DNA from 3 places in the Streptomyces sp. NPDC006265 genome. Region 2 is predicted to be linked to each of the others. Evidence: riboswitches for the same ligand, from Rfam matches in the RefSeq annotation. Region 2 holds a riboswitch; each other region holds the start of a gene.
What was found. Region 2 has a riboswitch for cyclic di-AMP ahead of ABZ281_RS25825 (NlpC/P60 family protein). Riboswitches for the same ligand answer to the same signal wherever they lie in the genome.

Region 1 (9,487 bases), on a different contig from region 2:
TCTCCGAGGACGCGTTGCCCGCCGTGTCGGACAGATCCGGGGCGGCGGCGTCGACGAGCGCCTGGGTGTCGCCGGCGACGTACTTGCTGAAGACCGACGCGACCGGCGCCCAGGTGGAGTCGTAGTACGGGGCGCTCTGGAAGAAGGAGATGAGCTCGGCCGGGCCGACGACCCCGCCGATCGGGTTCTTCTTCGCGGTGGCACGCAGCTCCAGCCACTTCGCCTGGACGGCGGCGCGGGTGGTGCCCAGGTGGTAGGTCGCGTCGTTCTGGGCGACCCAGTCCTGCCAGTCCTTCCAGCGGCCCTCGAACGCGACGTCCTGGTCCAGGTTGGCCTGGTACCAGATCTTGTCCCTGGAGGGGTTGACGACGCTGTCGACGACCATGCGGCGCACGTGGCCGGGGAAGAGCGTGCCGTAGACGGCGCCCAGGTAAGTGCCGTAGGAGACGCCGAGGAAGTTGAGCTTCTTCTCGCCGAGGGCGGCGCGGATGACGTCGAGGTCGCGCGCGGTGTTCGGCGTGGTCATGTGCGGCAGCATCGCGCCGCTGCGCTCCTGGCAGCCCTCGGCGTACGCGCGGGCCAGCTTGCGCTGGACGAGCTTGTCTGCCTCGGAGTCGGGCACCGGGTCGGCCTTGGGTGCCTTGACGAACTCCTGCGGGTCGACGCAGGAGATGGGCGCGGACTTGCCGACACCGCGCGGGTCGAAGCCCACGAAGTCATAGGCCTTGGCCGCGTTGGCCCAGACGGCGTTCTTGCTGGTGACCCGGGCGGGGAAGCGCAGCCCGGAGCCGCCGGGGCCGCCGGGGTTGTAGACGAGCGCGCCCTGCCGCTCGTCCTTCGTGCCCGTGTTGCCGATGCGGTCGACGGCGAGCTTGATCTGCTTGCCGTAGGGCTTGGCGTAGTCGAGCGGCACGGTGACGTACCCGCACTGGATCGGCTTGGCCAGGTTCCAGTCTGCGGGGCAGTCCTGCCAGTCGATGCCGGCCTTCGCGGCCCGGGCGGCGGCGATCGCGGCGCCGCGGGCCTCCCGGCCCTGGCCGTGGCCGCTGCCCGCGCTCGCGTTCGCGGTGGGCGCCGCGACGGCGCCGGCGAGCAGCGTGGCCGTGACGAGCGCGCCGGCCGAACCGAGCGCCGCCACCCGCTTCTTAGGTCTCGAACCCCTCAAGGGGGACCTCCCCGTACCTCGTTGCGATCAGTACGGGGGATCCTCCCGGTTGTGAGGTCCCTGACAACAGGGCCGGACGCCCTTCTTTGCCAATCCGATAAACGGAGAGAGCGTGCTGCTCTACGGACAACTACTCCCGCGGGAGCGACGCCAACGCCTCGTCGAGCAGCCGCCGCAGCCTGAGGGCGTCCGGCGCCACCGCGGTCACCAGTGCGGCGGGCCCGGCGAGCGGCACGACCGAGGCGCCCTCCCCCAGCACCGTCGCGGCCACCGGCTCGGCGGCGAACTCCGGGCGTACGACGACCAGTTGTCCGACGGCCCGATGCCCCGCCAGGACGGCGGGCCCGTCCCAGCCGCCCGGCGCACCGGGCCCACAGGTCAGTTCCTGGTCGAGCACGGCCTGCCCGGCGATCCGCACGGTCAGACGGCTCGCGAGACGCCCGGGTTCCTCGCCGGCGCGTCCGAGCACCTGTTCCTCGCGCAGCACGAGCCGGGCGGTGGGTGCGAGCTCGACGCGGGTGGTGACGTACAGGTCACTGCCCTGGGCGGAGATCAACTGCTCCGGCATCCAGTGCAGTTCGCCATGACCGGCGACCTCGAACCGGACGTCGTAGCGGGCTTCGCCCTTCACCTGCCCGGGCAGCGCGATGGTGGCGGCGGCCGACCCGACGGACAGCCGCGCCCCCTCCTCCACCCGTCCTTCCACGGTGAAGTGGTCACCGCCGAGCGGCCCGCTCATCGCGCCGACCAGCATCACCCGGGCCTCGGAGCCGGTGGCCCGGGTGCGCCGCAGCGCCATGGGTCCGTCGCTCTCCAGCACGGGCAGCGAGGTCCCGCCGCGCCCGTCGTCCCGGGCGACGATCCGTGCGAGGGACCGCACCCCGGCACCGGTACGCACGTTCACGCGGTCCACGCGGCGAGCTGCGCACGCACCCACGCGGCGACATCCGCCACTCCGGCCTCGCTCCGCAACGACTGGAAGACGACCGGCAGTTCGGCACGCTGCGCCTTGGCGTCGGCGGCCATCCGGTCGAGGTCGGAGCCGACGTACGGGGCGAGGTCGGTCTTGTTGACGACGAGCAGGTCGGCGGTGGTCACACCCGGTCCGCCCTTGCGCGGGATGTCGTCGCCCCCGGCCACGTCGATCACGAAGATCTGCGCGTCGACGAGCCCCTTGGAGAAGGTCGCGGTGAGGTTGTCCCCGCCGGACTCCACGAGCACCAGATCCAGCGGCCCGACCGCGTCCTCCAGGTCCTCCACCGCCTCCAGGTTCGCGGAGATGTCGTCGCGGATCGCGGTGTGCGGGCAGGCACCCGTCTCCACGGCGGTGATCCGCTCCGGCGGCAGCACGGCCTCGCGGAGCAGGAACTCGGCGTCCTCGCGCGTGTAGATGTCGTTGGTGACGACGGCGAGTGCCAGCTGGTCCCTGAGCGCCCGGCAGAGCGCGGCGACGGTGGCGGTCTTCCCGGATCCGACGGGGCCGCCGAGTCCGATGCGGAGCGCTCTGCGGGTGCCGTCGGGGCGGTGGGCGTCCGCACCGAGGGCGGCGGAGGTGTCACGGTGGTGTTCGAGGTGCATGTGCGGCTCCTTGTACTCGTGTCGGGTGCGGATGGGCGAGGGCCGGCCGCGCTCACGCGGCGGAGCGCATATCGAACACGGCCCCGCGCCCCGGAGTGGGTTACCCGAGCGCCCTTATGACGCGAACAGGCGTACTGGCCATGCCGCATGCACCTCCGCCCCGAGCTCCAGCAACGGCGCCGATCCCGCCGGCAGGACGTCGACCCCCTCGTCGACCGCCGTCCGGGCCGTCTCCACCGCCCGGTCCGCGACCCGGTCCACCTCCGGCGCCAGGCGGGCCAGCACCCGCGTCGCGTCGAACGGATCCAGACTCAGCAACCGCACGGTCGCCGACGCCGGCCCGCTCACGCTCTCGTACGCCGCGCAGTACGCCGCGTCCACCGGCCCCAGCCCCGCCGCCCGGGCCGCCAGGCCCAGCACCACGGGCTGGTGGGCCCCCTTGGGGAACTCCTCACCGAGCGCGTCCAGTTCGGCGGACGGCCAGGTCGCACGGGCGGCCCGCAGCAGTTGCCGTCCCAGCTTCCGCGCGGCGACCCGCAGCGCGGGGGACGGCGTCCGCGCGTCCGCGGCTCGGTCCAGCGCGACCGGATCGATCCCGAGCGCCGCGGCCGCGGACAGCCCCGCCGCCGTCAGCCCCGCCGTGTGCAACCGCCCACGGCAGAACTCCCGCAGGCTCGCCGCCCCACTGATCCGCCCGGCCTTGACCGCCGCCTCGGCACCGCCGGAGTGCGCATGTCCTCCGGCGGGAAACCGCCCGTCGGCCAGGACGAGAAGCGCTGCACGCGACATCAGACCACCCTCAGAACAGGAAGTACCGCTGGGCCATGGGCAGTTCGGCCGCCGGCACCGCCTCGACCAGCTCCCCGTCGATGTGCACGGCGAAGCTGTCAGGATCGACCCGGACCTCGGGCCGGGCGTCGTTCTCGCGCATGTCGGCCTTGGTGACCCCGCGCGTCGACTCGATCGCGGCGAACCGCTTGCCGAGCCCCAGCCGCTCCGGCAGACCCGCCTCGACGGCCAGGGGCGCGACGAAGTTGACGGAGTTGGAGGCCGGTGCCCGCCCGATGGCCCCGTACATCGGCCGCGGCAGGATCGGCTGCGGAGTGGGGATCGAGGCGTTCGCGTCGCCCATCTGCGCGTACGCGATCTGCCCGCCCTTGATGACGAGCTGCGGCTTCACGCCGAAGAACGCAGGCTCCCAGAGCACCAGGTCGGCCAGCTTGCCGCTCTCCACCGACCCGACCTCCCCGGCGAGGCCCTGGGCGAGCGCCGGGTTGATCGTGTACTTGGCGACATAGCGGCGTACCCGGCGGTTGTCGGCCCGTCCGTCCCCGGGCAGCGCGCCCCGCCGTCGCTTCATCACGTGCGCGGTCTGCCAGGTGCGCATGACGACCTCGCCGACGCGTCCCATGGCCTGGGAGTCGGAGGAGATGATCGAGATCGCGCCCAGGTCGTGCAGCACGTCCTCCGCCCCGATCGTGGAGGGACGGATCCGGGACTCGGCGAAGGCCAGGTCCTCCGGCACCGCCGGGTTGAGGTGGTGGCACACCATCAGCATGTCGAGGTGTTCCTCGGCGGTGTTGACGGTGAACGGCCTGGTCGGGTTGGTGGAGCTGGGCAGCACGTACGACTCGGAGACCACGGTCATGATGTCCGGCGCGTGCCCGCCGCCGGCGCCCTCGGTGTGGTACGCGTGGATGCCCCGTCCGGCGATCGCGGCCAGGGTGTCGCCCACGAATCCGGCCTCGTTGAGGGTGTCGGTGTGGATGGCGACCTGGATGCCGGTCCGTTCGGCGACGGTCAGCGAGGCGTCGATGACGGCCGGGGTGGAGCCCCAGTCCTCGTGCAGCTTCAGGCCGAGTGCGCCGCCGCGGATCTGGGACAGCATCGCCTCGTGGGAGACGGTGTTGCCCTTGCCGAGCAGGCCGATGTTGAGCGGAAAGGCCTCCATCGCCTCCAGCATCCGGGCGAGATGCCAGGGGCCGGGGGTCACGGTGGTGGCCTTGGACCCCTCCGCGGGGCCCGTGCCGCCGCCGACGAGGGTCGTGATACCCGAGGAGAGCGCCTCGTCGGCGATCTGCGGGCAGATGAAGTGGACGTGCGCGTCGATCGCGCCCGCCGTGAGGATCCGCCCGTTGCCGGCGATGATCTCGGTCTCCGGGCCGATGACCAGGTCCGGGTGGACGCCGTCCATGGTGTCGGGGTTGCCGGCCTTGCCGATGCCGGTGATCCGGCCGTCGCGGATGCCGACGTCGGCCTTGACGATCCCCCAGTGGTCGATGATCACCGCACCGGTGATCACGGTGTCCGGCGTGCCGTCCGCCCGCGTGGCCCGCGCCTGGCCCATGGACTCGCGGATGACCTTGCCGCCGCCGAAGACCGCCTCGTCACCGGCGAGTCCCGGGCCGCCGGAGCGGTCCTCCTCGATCTCGACCAGCAGGTCGGTGTCGGCGAGGCGGATCCGGTCGCCGGTCGTCGGACCGAACAGGTCGGCGTACGCGGCACGCGAGATCTCAGGCATCGAGGGCACCTCCGGTCTCCCCGCGCAGACCGGGCACCACACGGGCCCCGGCCAGCGGCACGAGTTCGACGTCGACGGGGATCCCGGGCTCGAAGCGCACGGCCGTGCCGGCGGCGACGTTGAGCCGCCTGCCGCGCGCTGCGGCGCGGTCGAACTCCAGGCCGGGGTTGGCCTCGGCGAAGTGGTAGTGGGAGCCGACCTGGACGGGCCGGTCGGCGGCGTTGAGGACGGTGAGGCGGACGACCTCGCGGCCCTCGTTGTAGGCAATCGGCCCGTCGGCGAAGAGGATCTCTCCGGGAATCACGGCGGCTCCCCGTCAGACGATCGGGTCGTGGACGGTGACGAGCTTGGTGCCGTCCGGGAAAGTGGCTTCGACCTGGACGTCGTGGATCATCTCCGGGATGCCCTCCATGACATCGTCCCTGGTCAGGAGCTTGCGCCCGGAGGACATGAGTTCGGCGACGGTACGGCCGTCCCGGGCGCCCTCGAGGATGTGCGAGGTGATGAGCGCGACCGCCTCGGGGTGGTTGAGCTTCAGCCCGCGGGCCCGGCGCTTCTCGGCCACGTCGGCCGCTACGTGGATCAGCAGCCGTTCTTGCTCGTGCGGGGTCAGTTGCACGTCCCACCTCACAGTCGTCACTCCGGGCCGTGCGGGGCCCGGTCGCCGCGGCCACGGGGCAAAGTGCCAGGTGGCGTGGATCGGCAGGCTAATTGCGCCGCGTTTCGGGCACGTTAACCGAGCTGTGATCCACCGGTGTCCCCGGCACGCATGCCCGTCAGTGCCCGCAGACCGTCCCGGAGGACCTCGACCGGGGCGGGTCCGAAGAGGGACAGCTGCGCGATGAACCCGAGCACGATCCAGGCCGACGAGTTGACGCGCATCCGGAGCCGGATGGAGGAGATGCTCGCGCTGCACACGGGCCGCACCCGGGAGCAGGTGAGCGCGGACATCGAGCGGGACAAGATCCTCACCGCCCAGGAGGCGGTGGAGTACGGCCTGGTGGACGGGATCATCCCCAGCCGCAAGGCCACCCTGGCACCGCCGACCGGCCGATGAGGCACCGGTGCTCCCGCCCGAACTGCCACCACTGCCAGCCCTGACGCGCGCCGAGGCGGAACTGATCGACCGTTATCTCGACGTCATCGACCTGCTCGGCCGCATCAACCCGGCCCAGGACGGCGACACCTACCGCGGACTGCGCACCGCCCGGGCCCTGGTGGGCAAGGCGACCGCACTGCGTGACGCGCTGGCCCTGATGCACCGGCGGGGCGAGACGGAGCTGCACGCCGACACGCCGGCCCGGGCACTGCGGGTACTGGACGGTGAGCGGCGCACCGCCCGGCTTACCCTGCCCCCGGAGTCCGTCAGTTGACGCGGTACCGCCGGTCCGGACGCACGCGCCGCCGGCGACGCGTCCGGGGCTGAGTTGAAACGGACCAAAAGACGTACCCCTGTTCGGAGTAGGTGGGAAACAGATTTTGGGACCGTTCCGGTTGCGCAACGCGCGTAGCCAGTGGACGAAATAGGGCATTCCGTCGCTGGTCCGGAGCTCCGCGAACCCGTGGACAGTGGCTCGAACGCACACGTGTCCACACGAACGGGTGAGTGGTGAGTAACAACACAAATCCCCGGTTCCGTTGGGAAATCCGGACAGGCATGAGCCAAGATCCCTTTCGACGACAAGCCCCCGCCGCTGTGGCGGGGCGATCCGGGCGGACGCCGAGTCCTGCCGCCGCCCGGATGACCGGTCGACAGGAGTGGATCGGCAGGAGTGGAGGACCCGAGCACGACGGGTCGCCGGGACGGTCACGCCATGACCGGACCCGAGCAGCCCTTGGGGTGAAGCCGCGTCAGCGGCCGGGCAACTTTGTCAGCCCGAATCCGACAGGTCATCCTTCACAGGCGGCTGACGAAGGGTTGCGCATGACTGCGCTCAATCGTGTCCCGTCGCTCATGGCCCGGGCCGGCACCGCCTCGGCGCTCACCATCGCCGCGGTGGGCGGCTCCATCGTGGCGCCGGGCTTCGCATCCGAGGCCGCGGCGGCCACACCGGCGACCAAGGCACTCCAGATCGCGGCCTCCAAGAAGGGTTCGCCCTACAGGTACGGAGCCACCGGCCCGCACCGGTTCGACTGCTCCGGGCTCACGCTCTACTCATTCAAGAAGGCCGGCAAGAAGCTCCCGCGCACGGCTGCCCAGCAGTACAACAAGACGCACCACATCTCCGCCAGGAACCGCAAGGCGGGAGACCTGGTGTTCTTCCACTCGGGCAGCAACGTGTACCACGTCGGTATCTACGCGGGTAAGAACAAGCTCTGGCACTCCCCGAAGAGCGGGGACGTGGTGCGACTGCAGAAGATCTGGACCAAGAGTGTCTGGTACGGACGCGTGAAGTGATCCGCCCGGCGTGCGGCGGCCTCCTTGACGCGCCGCCGCACGCCGGAGCGTGAAACGGGCTCATGTGGATACCCGTGCCACCATGGCCGAGCACCGCCCCTGCACCGCGCGCAACGAGACGCCGCTGCAACGCGCCGACCGCAACTTCGTCGAGCTGCTCCAGGAACTCCGCGTCACCCAGACGGGCGTGCAGATCCTCTTCGCCTTCCTGCTGTCGCTGGCCTTCACCCCGCGCTTCGAGGACCTCGACACGGTCCAGCGCGTCACCTACGTCAGCACGCTGCTGCTGGCGGTGCTGGCCGCCGCCCTCTTCACCGCTCCGGCCGCGCTGCACCGCTCCCTCTTCCAGCAGGGCGCCAAACCCCGCATCGTGCAGGTCTCCTCGCGCCTGGCCACCACCGGCCTGAGCGTGCTGGTGTTCGCGTTCAGCGGTTCGGTGCTGCTGGTGGTCGACGTGACCACGGGCCGGACCGGCGGTATCGCCGCGGGCGCCGCGACCTTCCTGGTCTGCGTGGGCCTGTGGGGGCTGCTCCCGCGGCTGGTGCGGCGGGCGGGGCCGCGTGAGGAGGCGGGGGGCACCGGGGAGACCACCGAGGAGGAAACAGCCCGGGGCGACGTCGGGATCCCCGCACCGCTGCGGCACACCGTCGGGCAGCCGTCAGGGCTTCGAGGGGCGGCAGCGCACCGGGAGGTGTCGGCGCGGCGCCGGTGAGGGCCGCGGTCTCCGACGGGGGCGGGAGGCAAGAGGGGGCGTCAGGGCCGTGGGGACGGCCCGGATGTGGGTCGCGCGGGCCGGGGGGGGACCGAGGGGGACCCACTGGACATGCCTTTCGGGTCCTGCTGCGTGTGACTACGGCTCCTGCTGCACCGCGGTCGCCACCGGCTGGACCGGGACGACCCAGGGAAGTTCGATCGAGATGGTCTTGCCGCCCTCGCGCGTGGGGCGGATACGGAGCCTGCCGCCGCACTCCGCGGTCAGCCAGCGGATGATGACCAGGCCACGGCCGTTGTCCTGCTGGACGGCGGCCGGCAGGCGTCTGGGGAAGCGTGGGTGGCTGTCCGTGACACCGACGCGCAGATGCTCGTCACGGTCCAGCTCGACGTCCACGGTGAACGTCGGCGACTGACCGAAGGTGTGCTGGACGGCGTTGGTGGCGAGTTCGGAGATGATGAGCCGGACGGTGTCGGACACTTCCGTGTCCGCCGGCAGGCCCCACTCCGCCAGCGTGCCCACCACGTAGGCACGCGCTGCGGAGACCGAGGCGGAATCGCTCGGCAGAGTGACGGATGCTTCCAGATGGTCTGCCATGGCGACGTCGTCCTTTCCCACGGGACCGGAGTCCGACACGGAGCGGATGGTTCGAGTACGGTCCCGGACTGGTGCTTCGTCGCCAGACTGCCACCAGAACACCCCTGAAGGGCGGCGATCCACCAAGAGATGCATATATCTGTCGCTCAAAGCGGTGAACTCTGCGACGCGAGACCGTATTTGGGTGGCTCGGAAGGAGTAAGGAGGAGCCCATGCAGCACGGTCCCGCGGTGCGCCGCCGGAAACTGGGCGCCGAACTGCGTGCGCTGCGCACCTCTGCGGGGCTCACGAGCGGTGAGGCGGCCCGGCTGGTGGACTGGCACCAGTCCAAGGTCAGCCGGATCGAGACGGGCACGAGCGGGGTGAAACCGGCCGATGTACGGTTACTTCTCGACGCCTACGGTGTGGCAGACTCCCAACTTCGCGAACTGCTCATGGTGTTGGCAGGGTCCGACGACAGCGGCGGCCGGCACCACTGGTGGCACGCCTACCGGGGGGTGCTGCCGCCGACCTACC
Region 2 (7,458 bases):
GCGTCCTCCTGGATCGCCGTGTCGACGATCTGCTCGGGAGTCTGGTGGAGGCCGGTGTAGATGACCTCCATACCGGCGTCGCGCAGGGCCCGCGCGATCACCTTGGCCCCGCGATCGTGGCCGTCGAGCCCCGGCTTGGCCACCACCACGCGGATCGGACCGGCTGCCACACCCATCACTGCCTCCATGAAGCGACTACATCCATCCGTATCGACAAGTACCGCACACATCGGGCAAGCCGTACACGCCGCACCGCACGGACACCCCGCCCCGAACCGGCGGGCAAGTGAACGAACGTTATCTCCAGGATCCCGCAACCGGCAGTTTCACGGTGGAGAGCGAGGGGGAAATCACACGATGGGACAAGCGCAAGGGGAGCCGCACCGAGGTTGCCGTCACGCCGCATCCACCAGGCACCGCGGCGGTGCGGCATCTCGGCGAAGACACACAGGGCAAGCACCGCACGTACAGCACGCAGGGCAGACACAGCGCACCAGCGGGGGACCTCGTCACCCCACCGATCGGGGACCCCCGTCGCACCACCGGCGTCACACACGCCACACGCCGCGCTCTGCCCCCGCAGCTCACGCCGCTCTTGCGGTCATCGCCGGCCGTCTTCGCAGCTGCTTTCCACGAGGGCGCACGGGGGGCGGAGGCGTCCTCCCGCGTGCCGACAGGAGGTCGGCCATGAAGGTCACCAGGGCTGCTCTGCCCTTTCTTCCGTTCTGCGAGCGCCTGCTGCCGGGCAGGCCGGCGGGACTCTCCCTGGCACTCCTGAAGGCCACCGCCCTGGAGATCGCGATACTGGCCGGGCATCTCCTCCTCTACCCGTCCGGCATCACCCAGGAGCGGCGCGCCCCCGTCCCGGCCCTGCCCGCGGACGGCGCCGCCCAACTGCCCACGGAGGCAAAGCCGCCGGTTCTGCTGCTGCACGGCTTCATCGACAACCGCTCGGTCTTCGTCCTGCTGCGCCGCAGCCTCGCCCAGCACGGCAGGCAGCAGATCGAGTCCCTCAACTACTCGCCGCTGACCTGCGACATACGCGCCGCCGCCGAGCTGCTCGGCCGACGCATCGAGGAGATCTGCGAGCGCACGGGGGCCGGGCAGGTCGATGTCGTCGGGCACAGTCTCGGCGGCCTGATAGCGCGTTACTACGTGCAGCGGCTCGGCGGCGACGCACGCGTGCGGACCCTTGTCACGCTCGGCACGCCGCACTCGGGAACCCGAGTGATGCCCGTGGCCGACGCGCACCCCATCGTGCGCCAGATGCGCCCCGGCTCACCGGTGCTCGAGGAGCTCACTCTGCCCGCCCCTGACTGCCGTACGCACTTCGTCGGCTTCTGGAGCGACCTGGACCATGTCATGGACCCGCCGGAGGCGGCCTGCATCGACCATCCCGATCTGACGGCGCAGAACGTGCGCGTGACCGGCATCGGCCATCTCGCCCTGCCTGTGCACCCCGCCGTCGCCAACGGCATACGGCAGGTCCTCGACACGGCCCACGCGGGTGAACCGTCCACCGAACACACCGCCGGTCTGACAGTCGCCTGAGACTCGTCATACAGCGATCACTCGGCGCCACAGTATCGATCAAGCTCGAACAAACTTCGAACACAGGGCCAAACCCGTGCCCGCCGTCCGCCAAAACACGGCCGAATGCCCGTTTCCTGCGCACGCGAAACCTGCCGAAGATTGTCGTGCCCGCGTACCGCCGGGTACAGTCGCCGCACTGCTCTGGCAGCCCCTGTTGTCGAGGCGAAAGAGAAGTTGGTGAACGACCGTCACCCGTCGGGGACCATGACCCCGGCTCCGGCTTCCGACGCCGCCTCCGCGCACTACGCGTCGTACGGCACCCAGGAAGCCCAGCACGGCGACTTCACCACGTGCGGCGACTACACCGCCACCGGTTTTGACGCCACCGGTGCCCAGGTCACCGGTACCCACGGTGCCGGTTTCGACGCCACCGGGCACGCCACCGCGAGCTTCGCGACCGACCCCCTCTTCGGCGACATGCCGGGCCGCGGGCAGGACACGGGCAATTACGACACCGGCCACTGGGCCACCGGCACGCACGAGAACGTGCACTACGACGCCTACGCGGCCCAGCACCACGCCTCCTACGACACCGGCGTCTACGACACGACCTCCTGGACGGCCGAGCAGCAGCCGATGTCGGCGATCCCCTCCCAGGCGCCGTCTCCCGACGCCACCGGGCAGTGGGACGCCGGTTCCTGGCTCCAGCCCGACCAGGCCGGCAGCCCCGCCGACCACACCCAGCAATGGGAGTGGGGCACGCAGACCTTCGACACGGGCGCCTACGACGCGACGCAGTGGAACTCCGACGGCACCGCCGCACCGGCCCCCGACGCGTACGAGCACCCCGCCGAAACCTTCGACCAGCTCGAGACCGCGACCTTCGACCAGGTCACGTACGACGAATCCGCCGGGACGGACTACCGCGACCCCGCCGCGGACGGCGGTGAGCCGGCCGCCCCCGGCGAACTGCCCGTCGTCGCCCCGCTGCTGGACGGCGCGGAGGACGTCACTCCGGCCCCGTCCTCCCGGGCGGCCTCGCGCGCCGGGTCCCGCTCCCGCCGCCGTACGCCCCCCAAGCGCTCGGCGCTGATGACCATCGCGGTGCCCTCGGCGTGTGTGATGAGTGTCGCCGGGATCGCCGCCGCCTCCGTCGGCACGTTCTCCGACGACGGCGCCGCGCAGGCGCAGACGACCGCGGCGGACGCGCAGCCGGTCAAGCCGGCCGCCGCCAACAACAAGCTGGACACGCAGTTGCAGAGCCTGTCCGCCGGCGCCGACGACTTCGCCGACCGGGCCAGCCGTACGCAGGAGCGCATCGACCTCAAGGCCCAGCAGGCGGCCGAGAAGAAGAGGGCGGCGGAGGAGGCGGCCCGCAAGGAGCGGCTGCGCCCCAAGTTCGCCCTGCCGGTGGCGCGGCACGGACTCAGCGCCTACTACGGGCAGTCCGGCATCAACTGGATGTCCCTGCACACCGGCATCGACTTCCCCGTCTCGTACGGCACGACCGTGATGGCCGCGACCGACGGCACCGTCCGCACGCAGTGGAACAGCGCGTACGGCAACATGCTGATCCTGACCGCGAAGGACGGCACGGAGACGTGGTACTGCCACCTCTCCACCTACACGGTCCCCTCGGGTACGACCGTGAAGGCCGGCGATCCGATCGCGCGTTCCGGCAACTCCGGCAACTCCACCGGCCCGCACCTGCACTTCGAGGTGCGCCCGGGCGGCGGCTCGGCGATCGACCCGCTCCCGTGGCTGCGCAGCCACGGCATCGACCCGACGTAGCGTCCCGGCAGCCGCCGTCCCCGCCCGTATCGAGTAACGCCCCGGCAGCCCCCGCCCGCGTCGAGCGCGCAGGGGCCCACCGGGTCACCTCACGCCGCTACAGCTTCTCTACCGGCGCGTACCGCAGCAGCAGCCGCTTCGGCTTGGTGTCGCCGAAGTCGATCGTCGCCTCGGCGTTGCCGCCCGTGCCCTTGACCCCGACGACGGTCCCGAGCCCGAACTGGTCGTGCGTGACCCGGTCCCCGACCGCCAGGGACACCACCGACTTCTCGGCGGTGCGGCGCGTGGCGAAACCGGAGGCGCCCGACGCCGACGAGCGCGAGCGGGACGACGACAGCGAGGCCGCCACCGCCGAGACCGGCCCGGAGGACGCGGGGGCGGTCGCTCCCGTCCGCTTCCACTCCACGTGGGTCGGCGGGATCTCCTCCAGGAAACGGGAGGGCGGGTTGTAGGAGGGCTGGCCCCAGGCGCTGCGCAGCGTGGACCGGGTCAGGTAGAGCCGCTCCCGCGCACGGGTGATGCCGACGTAGGCCAGGCGCCGCTCCTCCTCCAGCTCCTTGGCCTGGCCGAGGGCGCGCATGTGCGGGAAGACGCCGTCCTCCATGCCGGTCAGGAAGACGACCGGGAATTCGAGGCCCTTGGCGGTGTGGAGTGTCATCAGGGTGATGACGCCGTCGCCGCCGTCCTCGTCGGGGATCTGGTCGGAGTCGGCGACCAGCGCGACCTGTTCGAGGAAGTCGGACAGGGTGCTCTGCTCCTCCTCGCCGCGCTCCTGCTCGAACTCCATTGCGACGGCCGCGAGTTCCTGGAGGTTCTCGATCCGGGTCTCGTCCTGCGGGTCGGTGGAGGCCTGGAGCTCGGCGAGGTAGCCGGTGCGCTCCAGGACGGCCTCCAGCACCGTGGCCGGTCCGGCACCGGACTCGACGATGGTGCGGAGGTCCTCCATCAGCGTGTTGAACCGCTTGACGGCGTTGGTGGAGCGCGCTGCCATGCCGTAGGCCTCGTCGACGCGCTTGAGCGCCTGCGGGAAGCTGATCTTCTCCCGCTGGGACAGGGCGTCGATCATCGCCTCGGCGCGGTCGCCGATGCCCCGCTTGGGAACGTTGAGGATCCGGCGCAGCGGCACCGAGTCCTCGGGGTTGGCCAGCACGCGCAGGTAGGCCAGGACGTCCCGGACCTCCTTGCGCTCGTAGAAGCGGACGCCGCCGACGACCTTGTAGGGCAGGCCGACGCGGATGAAGATTTCTTCGAAGACACGGGACTGGGCGTTGGTGCGGTAGAAGACGGCGACGTCGCCGGCCTTGGCCTCGCCGGCGTCGGTGAGGCGGTCTATCTCTTCGGCGACGAACTGGGCCTCGTCGTGCTCGGTGTCGGCGACGTAGCCGGTGATCCGGGCGCCGGTGCCCGCGTTGGTCCACAGGTTCTTGGGGCGGCGGGACTCGTTGCGCTCGATGACCGCGTTGGCGGCGGTGAGGATCGTCTGCGTGGAGCGGTAGTTCTGCTCGAGCAGGATCGTCGTCGCGTCCGGGTAGTCCTCCTCGAACTGGAGGATGTTGCGGATGGTCGCGCCGCGGAAGGCGTAGATCGACTGGTCGGCGTCGCCCACCACGCACAGCTCGGCGGGCGGGACCTCGGCCTCGGGCGGTACGTCGACGGCGTGCTCGGAGGTGCCGACGAGCTCGCGGACGAGGGCGTACTGGGCGTGGTTGGTGTCCTGGTACTCGTCCACCAGCACATGGCGGAAGCGGCGGCGGTAGTGCTCGGCGACGTCCGGGAAGGCGCGCAGCAGGTTGACCGTCGTCATGATCAGGTCGTCGAAGTCGAGGGCGTTCGCCTCGCGCAGCCGCGACTGGTACATGACGTAGGCCTGGGCGAGGGTCTTCTCGAAGCCGTCGGTGGCCTGGGCGGCGAAGTCCTCCTCGTCGATCAGCTCGTTCTTCAGGTTGCTGATCTTGGCGCTGAAGGACTTGGGCGGGAAGCGCTTGGGGTCGAGGTCCAGGTCGCGGCAGACCAGGGCCATCAGGCGCTTGGAGTCGGCGGCGTCGTAGATCGAGAAGGAGGAGGTGAAGCCGAGTTTCTTGCTCTCCCGGCGCAGGATGCGCACGCACGCGCTGTGGAACGTCATGACCCACATGGCGTTGGCCCGCGGGCCGACGAGCTGCTCGACGCGTTCCTTCATCTCGCCGGCGGCCTTGTTGGTGAAGGTGATCGCGAGGATCTGGCCCGGGTGCACGTCCCGCTCGGCGAGCAGGTGGGCGATGCGGTGCGTGAGCACACGGGTCTTGCCGGAGCCGGCTCCGGCCACGATGAGCAGCGGGGAGCCGGAGTGGACGACGGCGGCACGCTGGTTGTCGTTCAGCCCTTCCAGCAGCGCGGCGGAGTCGATCACCGGGCGGGGGGCGCCGTCCCGGTAGTAGGCGTCCCGGTCCGGGGGCGCGTCGAACTTCCCGCCGAACAGATCGTCCGGAATCGGCTCCGGTACGTGATCGTCCTCGGGTGGCGGCGGGGGCTCGTCGGCCGGGCCCCGCTGGGCCTGGAGGTTCGCCAGGAAGTTGTCGTCAAAGAGGCTGCTCATCGCTCTCCGAGTCTAGGGCGCCCCACTGACAGCCCGCCGCCGCCCTGAGAACATCGCCCCGCACCCGGGCTCCCGCCGACCGCCCGGCGGCGCAATGTCGCCCTCCATGACCGCATGATCACGGCCTGCCACACCCTCTGCAATTGGGGATGACTCGTGACCAATCCCCCGCGATCGCTCACTGTCGGCAACGTTCATGAGTGAGGTCACGAAAATGTATCGGGCATATCGCCCATCAACCTTCACAGGGGCCACACGAGTTGGCTACGGTGCGACCAGGCCGCATGACCCCCACCGGCGAACGTCGCCGGGCCGCGCGGCCTCCGCCGAGTCCGGTGTGCCGCAGCGGCAGCCGGAGCCGGGGACCCAACCGTGAACCTGGGGTGAATCGGCCCGCCTCCCTGCGCGGAGACGGCCGTAGGGCAAACCTTCCGAACCACCCGCCCGAACCCGACAGCTAACTCGGTAGGCGGAACGTGGAAGGAGTCGCCTCCCTTGGCGTCGCACCGCAAGTCGCGTCCTACGGGTACGCGCGTGGCAGGCATACGGACCCCCGCCCTCGCAACGGCGGCCCTCACCTCCGTGGCCCTGCTGTCCCAGTCGGCCAACGCCGCCCCCGAGGCCGACGACAAGCCCAGCCTGGAGGAAGTCGAGAAGAAGGTCGACGACCTGTACCGCCAGGCCGAGTCGGCGACCGACAAGTACAACGCGGCCAAGGAGAAGACCGCGAAGCAGCGCAAGCACGTCGACACCCTCCTCGACGATGTCGCCGAGCGCACCCAGAAGCTCAACGAGGCGCGCGAGGAGCTGGGTTCCTTCGCCTCCGCCCAGTACCGCACCGGCGCCGCCGCCCCGGACACCGCGACGTTCCTGCTCGCGGACACCCCGCAGGACTACTTCGACCAGACCCAGCTGATGGACCGGATGACCGGCCGCCAGAAGGTCGCGGTCGACGACTACGTCACGCAGCAGTCCGAGACGATGAAGAAGCGCCAGGAGGCCACCGAGAGCCTCGAGACGCTCACCGACTCGCAGCACGGCCTGAAGACGGCCAAGGCCACCGTCCAGCGCAAGCTCGCCGACGCGCGCGAGCTGATGTCGAAGCTGACCGCCGAGGAGAAGGCCCGGCTGGCGGCGATCGAGCGGGAGAAGCGGGCGGAGGCCGCCCGCAAGGCCGACGAGCTGGCCCGGCAGCAGGCCGCACAGCAGAAGGCGCAGGACGAGGCCGCCCAGCAGCAGGACAGCGGGTCCTCCTCGTCCGGCTCGTCGGACTCCGGCTCGTCGACGGCCCCGGCCGACTCCTCGTACGCCACCAAGGCCGACAAGGCGCTCGCCTTCGCCCGCGCCCAGATCGGCAAGCCGTACGTGTGGGGCGCGGTCGGTCCCGGCTCCTACGACTGCTCCGGCCTCACCCAGGCCGCCTGGAAGGCCGCGGGCGTCACCCTGCCGCGCACGACCTACGACCAGGTGAACGTCGGTACCACGGTCCCGCTCTCCCAGGCCCAGCCCGGTGACCTGGTCTTCTTCTACGACGACGTCACCCACGTCGGGATCTACAT
Region 3 (6,103 bases), on a different contig from region 2:
CCGCGGCACTAGCCGGCCCGGTGCACCACTGCGTCGCACAGCTCCAGGAGCGCCGTCTTCGCGCTGCACTCCGGCAGCGGTGCCAGTGCCGAACGGGCGTCCTGGGTGTAGCGCACGGTGTCCTGCCGGGCCTGCTCCAGCGCCGGGTGCGCCCGCAGCAGACGCAGGGCCTCGGCGTGCCGTGCGTCGTCGGTGAGGTCGGAGTCGAGCAGCTCGCACAGGGCGATGTCCTCGGCGAGCCCGAGCCGGGCCGCCCGCTCGCGCAGCCGCAGCACCGGCAGCGTGGGGATGCCCTCGCGCAGGTCGGTGCCGGGGATCTTGCCGGACTCGTGGGAGTCGGAGGCGATGTCCAGGACGTCGTCCGCGAGCTGGAAGGCGACGCCGAGCCGCTCGCCGTACTGGGTCAGGACGTCCACGACCGTCTCGTCGGCGCCGGACATCATCGCGCCGAACCGGCACGACACCGCGACCAGCGAGCCGGTCTTGCCGCCCAGCACGTCCAGGTAGTGCTCGACGGGGTCGCGGCCGTCCTGCGGTCCGGCCGTCTCCAGGATCTGGCCGGTCACGAGGCGTTCGAACGCCTCGGCCTGCACCCGCACGGCCTCCGGGCCGAGGTCGGCCAGGATGTGCGAGGCGCGAGCGAAGAGGAAGTCGCCGGTGAGGACCGCGACCGAGTTGCCCCAGCGGGTGTTCGCGCTCGCGACGCCGCGGCGCACGGCGGCCTCGTCCATGACGTCGTCGTGGTACAGCGTGGCGAGGTGGGTCAGCTCCACGACGACGGCCGACGGCACGATGCCGGGCGCGTAGCGGTCACCGAACCGGGCGGAGAGCATCACGAGCAGCGGGCGGAACCGCTTGCCGCCGGCCCGCACCAGATGCTGGGCGGCCTCCGTGATGAAGGGCACCTCACTCTTGGTGGCCTCGAGCAAGCCTTCCTCGACAGCCGTCAATCCGGCCTGGACATCGGCCTCCAGAGCCTGGTCCCGCACGCTCAGCCCGAACGGCCCGACGTCGGTCACGAGGGGTCTCCTGTCTGCTGTGTCTGCCGGTGATTACGCGGATTGTCGATAGGTCGCTGCCCTCACTCGAGCCAGCGTATCCGGTCACGTTTCGATCACCGCCAGCGCCCATGGTTACAGGCCGGGCGGTATCCGATCACGACCGTTATGTTTTCGATCAACCTATAAGAATAGATATATATCGACTCACCCGGGGGTAGCGAGTTATGCACGATTTGACGCGTTGAGTCGGCGAATTCCCCTTGGCGGGAATTGTCCTACGGGCTTGTGATCAGTGAGTTGAATCACTCCTTCCTCTTTTCCCCCTCCCCGCGACAGCGACCCCTAACACCTTCCCCCGAAAGCCAGTTGAGCCTTGGCTACCGCAAAGGATCAAGCGGCCCAAACGCTCCCGACCAAGGTCAAGCGCGCGATATGTGACTGAGGTGCTTGTTCCCGACATGTGCTCTCGCATACGTTCCGGCCCTGTCCGGCGGACGCCCAATCCTGCCGCCGCCCGGACTCCCCACTTAACCGACTCACTCACGCAGGGCAGGAGCGGGGGACCCAGGTAAGTCGCCGGTCCGCACAGCGGCACGGCTCGGGGTGAAGCCGCGCACGGCACACAGCGCCGTACGCGGCCGGGCACCTCCCGGCCCGAACCCGACAGCTCACCTCGCAGGCGCCGGAGAGGAACATGGCCATGGCCGGACGAGGCAAGCACCGTCGCCCCAGAACCAACCCGCTGACCCGAGGCTTCATCGCCGCCGGTACCGGCGGAGCCGCACTCACCCTGCCGCTCCTCGGCGCCACCCACGCGAGCGCCGCCGAGCCGCAGAGCGCACCCGTCGCCGCACAGTCCGTGCCGCAGGCGGCCCAGCCCGCCAAGTCCCTCACGTACACCGTGGTCAAGGGCGACTCGCTCGCCCGCATCGCGGACAGGTACGACGTCTCGGGCGGCTGGAAGCAGCTCTACAAGGACAACCGCACCGCCGTCGGCGACAACCCGAAGCTGATCCACCCGCATCTGAAGCTGACGGTGAAGACCACCAAGACGAGCGCCGCGAAGAAGACGGCGACCAAGTCGTCCGCCCCCGCCAAGCCGGCCGCCAAGCCCGCCGGCGGCGTCGCCCAGGCCACCCAGGCGTCCGCGAAGACCTACGCGAACAACCTCGACGGGTGGATCCGCGAGTCGCTGGACATCATGGCGCAGAAGGGGATCCCGGGCTCCTACGACGGCATCTACCGCAACATCATGCGCGAGTCGTCCGGCAACCCCCAGGCCATCAACAACTGGGACTCCAACGCCGTCGCGGGCACCCCGTCCAAGGGCCTGCTCCAGGTGATCGACCCGACCTTCGCCGCCTACCACGTGGCCGGCACCTCCTTCGACCCGTACGACCCGGTCGCCAACATCACGGCGGCCTGCAACTACGCGGCCGACCGCTACGGCTCGATCGACAACGTCAACGGCCCGTACTGAGCGGTCCCGCCCAGCAGTCGCTCGAGGACGACGGCGATGCCGTCGTCCTCGTTCGACAGGGTGACCTCGTCGGCCACGGCCTTGAGTTCGGGATGGGCGTTGGCCATCGCGACGCCGTGGCCGGCCCAGTCGAACATCGGGATGTCGTTGGGCATGTCGCCGAAGGCGATGGTGTCGGCCGGCCGCAGCCCCAGATGCTCGGCTGCCAGCGCCAGACCCGTGGCCTTGGTGATCCCGCACGGCTGGAGCTCGACGGTGCCGGGCCCCGACATCGTCACCGTCGCCAGTGAGCCGACCACCGAGCGGGCCGTCGCCGCCAACTCGTCGTCCGTCAGAAGGGGATGCCGCAGCAGCACCTTGCTGACGGGCTCGAGCCACAGCTCGTCGCGCCGGTCGACCCGTACGGCGGGCAGGGTCGGGTGCGGCATCAGATAGCCCGGCTCGATCAGCGTGAGCCCGTCGACCCCGTCCTGGTCGACCGCCGCGTACACCTGCCCCACCTCGGCCTCGATCTTGCCGAGGGCGGTCTCGGCCAGTTCCCGGTCCAGGGTGATGGACCACAGCAGCCGGTCCGCGCCGGCGTCGTACACCTGCGCGCCCTGCCCGCACACCGCGAGCCCCGTGCACCCGAGGTCGTCCAGGAGCGGCCGCACTCTCGGCGCCGGCCGGCCCGTCACCACGAGGTGCTGGGCACCGGCGTCCGCCACCCGCGCGAGCGCGGCGAGGGACCGGTCGGAGAGGGTGTCGTCGCCGCGCAGCAGCGTCCCGTCCAGGTCGGTGGCGATGAGTGAATATGCGATGGATGCGGCCATGATCAGAGAATACGGACAGTACGGCCCTTCGTTTCATCGCTCGGTGGACGCCGATTGCCCGGTTGAAGGCCTCTGCACCAGTTGGCAACAACATGCTCCACTACCTACCCATGGGGCCGCATAGAGCGGTACCTTCCAAGTGTCCAGGGGGGACTTGATCGGGGGGTCAGGTTGAGCAGTGGGCGCATTCGCGTGGCTGGGCCCGGGGAGCTCGGCGAAGGGGAGAGGGAGCGCTGGCGTGCGCTGCGCGCCGCTTCCGAGGCACCGCGCAACCCTTTCATGGAGCCGGAGTTCACCGAAGCCGTCGGCCGGGTCAGGCCCGGGGCCCGGGTCGCCATGGTGTACGAGGGGCCGGAGCCGGTCGGCTTCCTGCCCTACGAGCGGGGCCCGTTGGGCCAGGGCCGGGCGATCGGGCTCGGCGTCTCGGACGCGCAGGGCGCGATCCTGCGGCCCGGCCTCGACCTGGAGACGGGCGAAGTGCTGAAGGCCTGTTCGCTGTCGAGCTTCGCCTTCGACAATCTGGAGGCCGAGCAGCGGCTGTTCGTCCGGTACGCGGCCGAGGAGTACGCCACCTACGTCATCGACGTGGAGAAGGGCTACGAGACGTACCAGTCGGTGCTGCGTGCGCAGTCGCCGAAGTTCCTGAAGACCACGCTGGCCAAGGAGCGCAAGCTGGGCCGGCAGGCCGGGGAACTGCGCTTCGTGTTCGACGAACGCGATCCGGCCGCGCTGCGCACGCTCATGGGGTGGAAGTCCGCGCAGTACCGCAGGACCGGCCGCCGGGACCGGTTCGCCCAGGAGTGGATCACCCGGCTCGTCGGGCAGCTGGCCCGGACCCGGGCGCCGGAGTGCAGCGGCACGCTGTCCGTGCTGTACGCCGGTGAGCGGCCCGTCGCCGCGCACTTCGGGCTGCGTTCGGCCTCGGTGCTGGCCTGCTGGTTCCCGGCCTACGACCCGGAGTTCGCCAAGTTCTCGCCGGGTCTGGTGCTGCACCTGCGGATGGCCGAGGCGGCGGCGGCCGACGGCATCGGCACGCTCGACCTGGGAAGGGGCGCAGCCGAGTACAAGGACGCGCTGAAGACGGGCGAACTGCCCGTGTACGAGGGTGCGGTGACCCGTCCTGGGGTGGGCGCGGCACTGCACTGGCTGAGCCACGAACCGTCGCGCCGCGCGCACAGCTTCGTCCGCGGCAGGCCCCAGCTCGCGGCGCTGGCCGCGCGGACGCTGAAGGGCGCGGCTCGGCTGCGCCGTACCTGACTTCACGAGGGGGGTGGGCGCATGGCCCGTTCGGCGCGTGCGCAGGAGGAGATACGGCGGTTCCTGGGCATCGGGGCGGTGCAGGTCGCCGAGCTGGACCTCGACGGTGACGAGGCGGTGCTCAGACCCGGCCCGGGGGGTCCGCCCGTGACGCACGGAGAGGTGTTCGTGCTGGTCAGAAGGGGCGGTCGGCCTGTGGGCACGCTGCTCGGGCGGGTACCGGAGGGGGCGGATCCAAAGGTCGTGCTGACGGACCGGGCACGGGCGGAGTGCGGGCCGGCCGTCGTCGGCGGACCCGGGGAGCCGCCGTTCACGACCGTCGTCGTCGCGACCCGGGAGCGGGCCGGGCAGCTGGCCCGGGCGCTGGACTCGCTGCTGGCGCAGGACCATCCGCGGTTCGAGATCGTCGTCGTCGACAACGCGCCGGTCACGGACGAGACGCGGGAGCTGATCGAGCGGAAGTACGCCGAACGCGTGCGGTACGTCTGTGAGCCCGTTCCGGGGCTCGCAGCCGCCCACAACGCCGGGCTGGACGCCGTGCGCGGCGAGGTGGTCGCCTTCACCGACGACGACGTGGTCGCCGACCCGCGCTGGCTGACCGAGCTGACCGCGCCCTTCGCCGCCGACGCCGGACTCGGGTGCGGCACCGGGCTGATCCTGCCGGCCCGGCTGACGACCCCGGCCCAGGTGCTGCTGGAGAGCCACGGCGGCTTCGCGAAAGGCTTCACTCCAAGGACGTACGACCCCGCGCGTCCGCCGGGCGACGAGCCGCTGTTCCCGTTCACGGCCGGGCGGTTCGGCTCCGGCGCGAACATGGCGTTCCGGACGGCGGTGCTGCGTTCCGTCGGCGGTTTCGACCCGGCCACCGGGGCCGGCACGGCGGCCCGGGGCGGCGACGACCTCTACGGCTTCGTCCGCGTCCTGGCCCAGGGCCACCGACTGCACTACACGCCGTACGCCCTGGTGTGGCACCACCACCGGGAGACCTGGCGGGACCTGGAGACCCAGGCCTACGGCTACGGCGCAGGGCTCACGGCGTACCTCACCGCGGTGCTGGTGAACCGACCCGCGCTGGTGCCGGCGTTCCTCGCGAGGCTGCCCCGCGGCCTCGCCCACGCCCGCACGCTGACGGCGGTGCGCGAGACGGACGCGGCGGACGGCACCGGCACGCCGGGCGACCATGACGAGCGGACGCATCCCTGGCCGCGGCGGCTGTCGCGGTTGCAGCGCAGGGGGATGGTCTACGGGCCCCTCGGCTATCTGCGGGCGCGGTACGCGCTGCGCGCGGCGGTTCGGGAGAAGACAGCTCAGCGGGCGAAGACAGCTCAGCGGGCGAGGGCGAAGACCGCTCAGGGGGCGAGATGACGACGTCGGCACGTGCGCGTGGTGAGGGACCGATAGCGTCCTCGGACACCCCGGCCATCCCCGTTTTCCTCTACCACGCCGTGATGGACGACCCGCCCGAGTGGATCGCCGAGTTCACGGTCACGCCACGGCAGTTCGCGGCACATCTCGACGTCATCGTCGGCAGCGGGCGTACGCCCGTCACGATC

Region 1: linked by a shared signal. The riboswitch ahead of ABZ281_RS07735 (C40 family peptidase) and the one ahead of ABZ281_RS25825 (NlpC/P60 family protein) in region 2 are both predicted to bind cyclic di-AMP.
Region 3: linked by a shared signal. The riboswitch ahead of ABZ281_RS30830 (transglycosylase SLT domain-containing protein) and the one ahead of ABZ281_RS25825 (NlpC/P60 family protein) in region 2 are both predicted to bind cyclic di-AMP.

Annotation. Positions count from the first base shown of each region.
Region 1 is NZ_JBEXSH010000056.1:8,790-18,276, forward strand. It holds partial or broken gene ABZ281_RS07685 (alpha/beta fold hydrolase) at 1-1,165, opposite strand, end outside; gene ABZ281_RS07690 (urease accessory protein UreD) at 1,296-2,069, opposite strand; gene ureG (urease accessory protein UreG) at 2,066-2,743, opposite strand; gene ABZ281_RS07700 (urease accessory UreF family protein) at 2,858-3,532, opposite strand; gene ABZ281_RS07705 (urease subunit alpha) at 3,543-5,264, opposite strand; gene ABZ281_RS07710 (urease subunit beta) at 5,257-5,568, opposite strand; gene ABZ281_RS07715 (urease subunit gamma) at 5,581-5,883, opposite strand; partial or broken gene ABZ281_RS07720 (TetR/AcrR family transcriptional regulator) at 5,997-6,119, opposite strand; gene ABZ281_RS07725 (ATP-dependent Clp protease proteolytic subunit) at 6,166-6,321, shown strand; gene ABZ281_RS07730 (hypothetical protein) at 6,329-6,637, shown strand; cyclic di-AMP (ydaO/yuaA leader) riboswitch at 6,973-7,185, shown strand; gene ABZ281_RS07735 (C40 family peptidase) at 7,189-7,662, shown strand; gene ABZ281_RS07740 (DUF6328 family protein) at 7,745-8,374, shown strand; gene ABZ281_RS07745 (ATP-binding protein) at 8,513-8,971, opposite strand; gene ABZ281_RS07750 (helix-turn-helix transcriptional regulator) at 9,184-9,487, shown strand, end outside.
Region 2 is NZ_JBEXSH010000350.1:197-7,654, reverse strand. It holds gene ABZ281_RS25845 (cobalamin B12-binding domain-containing protein) at 1-176, opposite strand, end outside; gene ABZ281_RS25840 (alpha/beta fold hydrolase) at 688-1,551, shown strand; gene ABZ281_RS25835 (M23 family metallopeptidase) at 1,657-3,324, shown strand; gene pcrA (DNA helicase PcrA) at 3,422-5,899, opposite strand; cyclic di-AMP (ydaO/yuaA leader) riboswitch at 6,214-6,387, shown strand; gene ABZ281_RS25825 (NlpC/P60 family protein) at 6,395-7,458, shown strand, end outside.
Region 3 is NZ_JBEXSH010000476.1:81-6,183, forward strand. It holds gene ABZ281_RS30825 (polyprenyl synthetase family protein) at 9-1,019, opposite strand; cyclic di-AMP (ydaO/yuaA leader) riboswitch at 1,529-1,698, shown strand; gene ABZ281_RS30830 (transglycosylase SLT domain-containing protein) at 1,702-2,481, shown strand; gene ABZ281_RS30835 (HAD family hydrolase) at 2,445-3,293, opposite strand; gene ABZ281_RS30840 (GNAT family N-acetyltransferase) at 3,486-4,550, shown strand; gene ABZ281_RS30845 (glycosyltransferase) at 4,572-5,915, shown strand; gene ABZ281_RS30850 (polysaccharide deacetylase family protein) at 5,999-6,103, shown strand, end outside.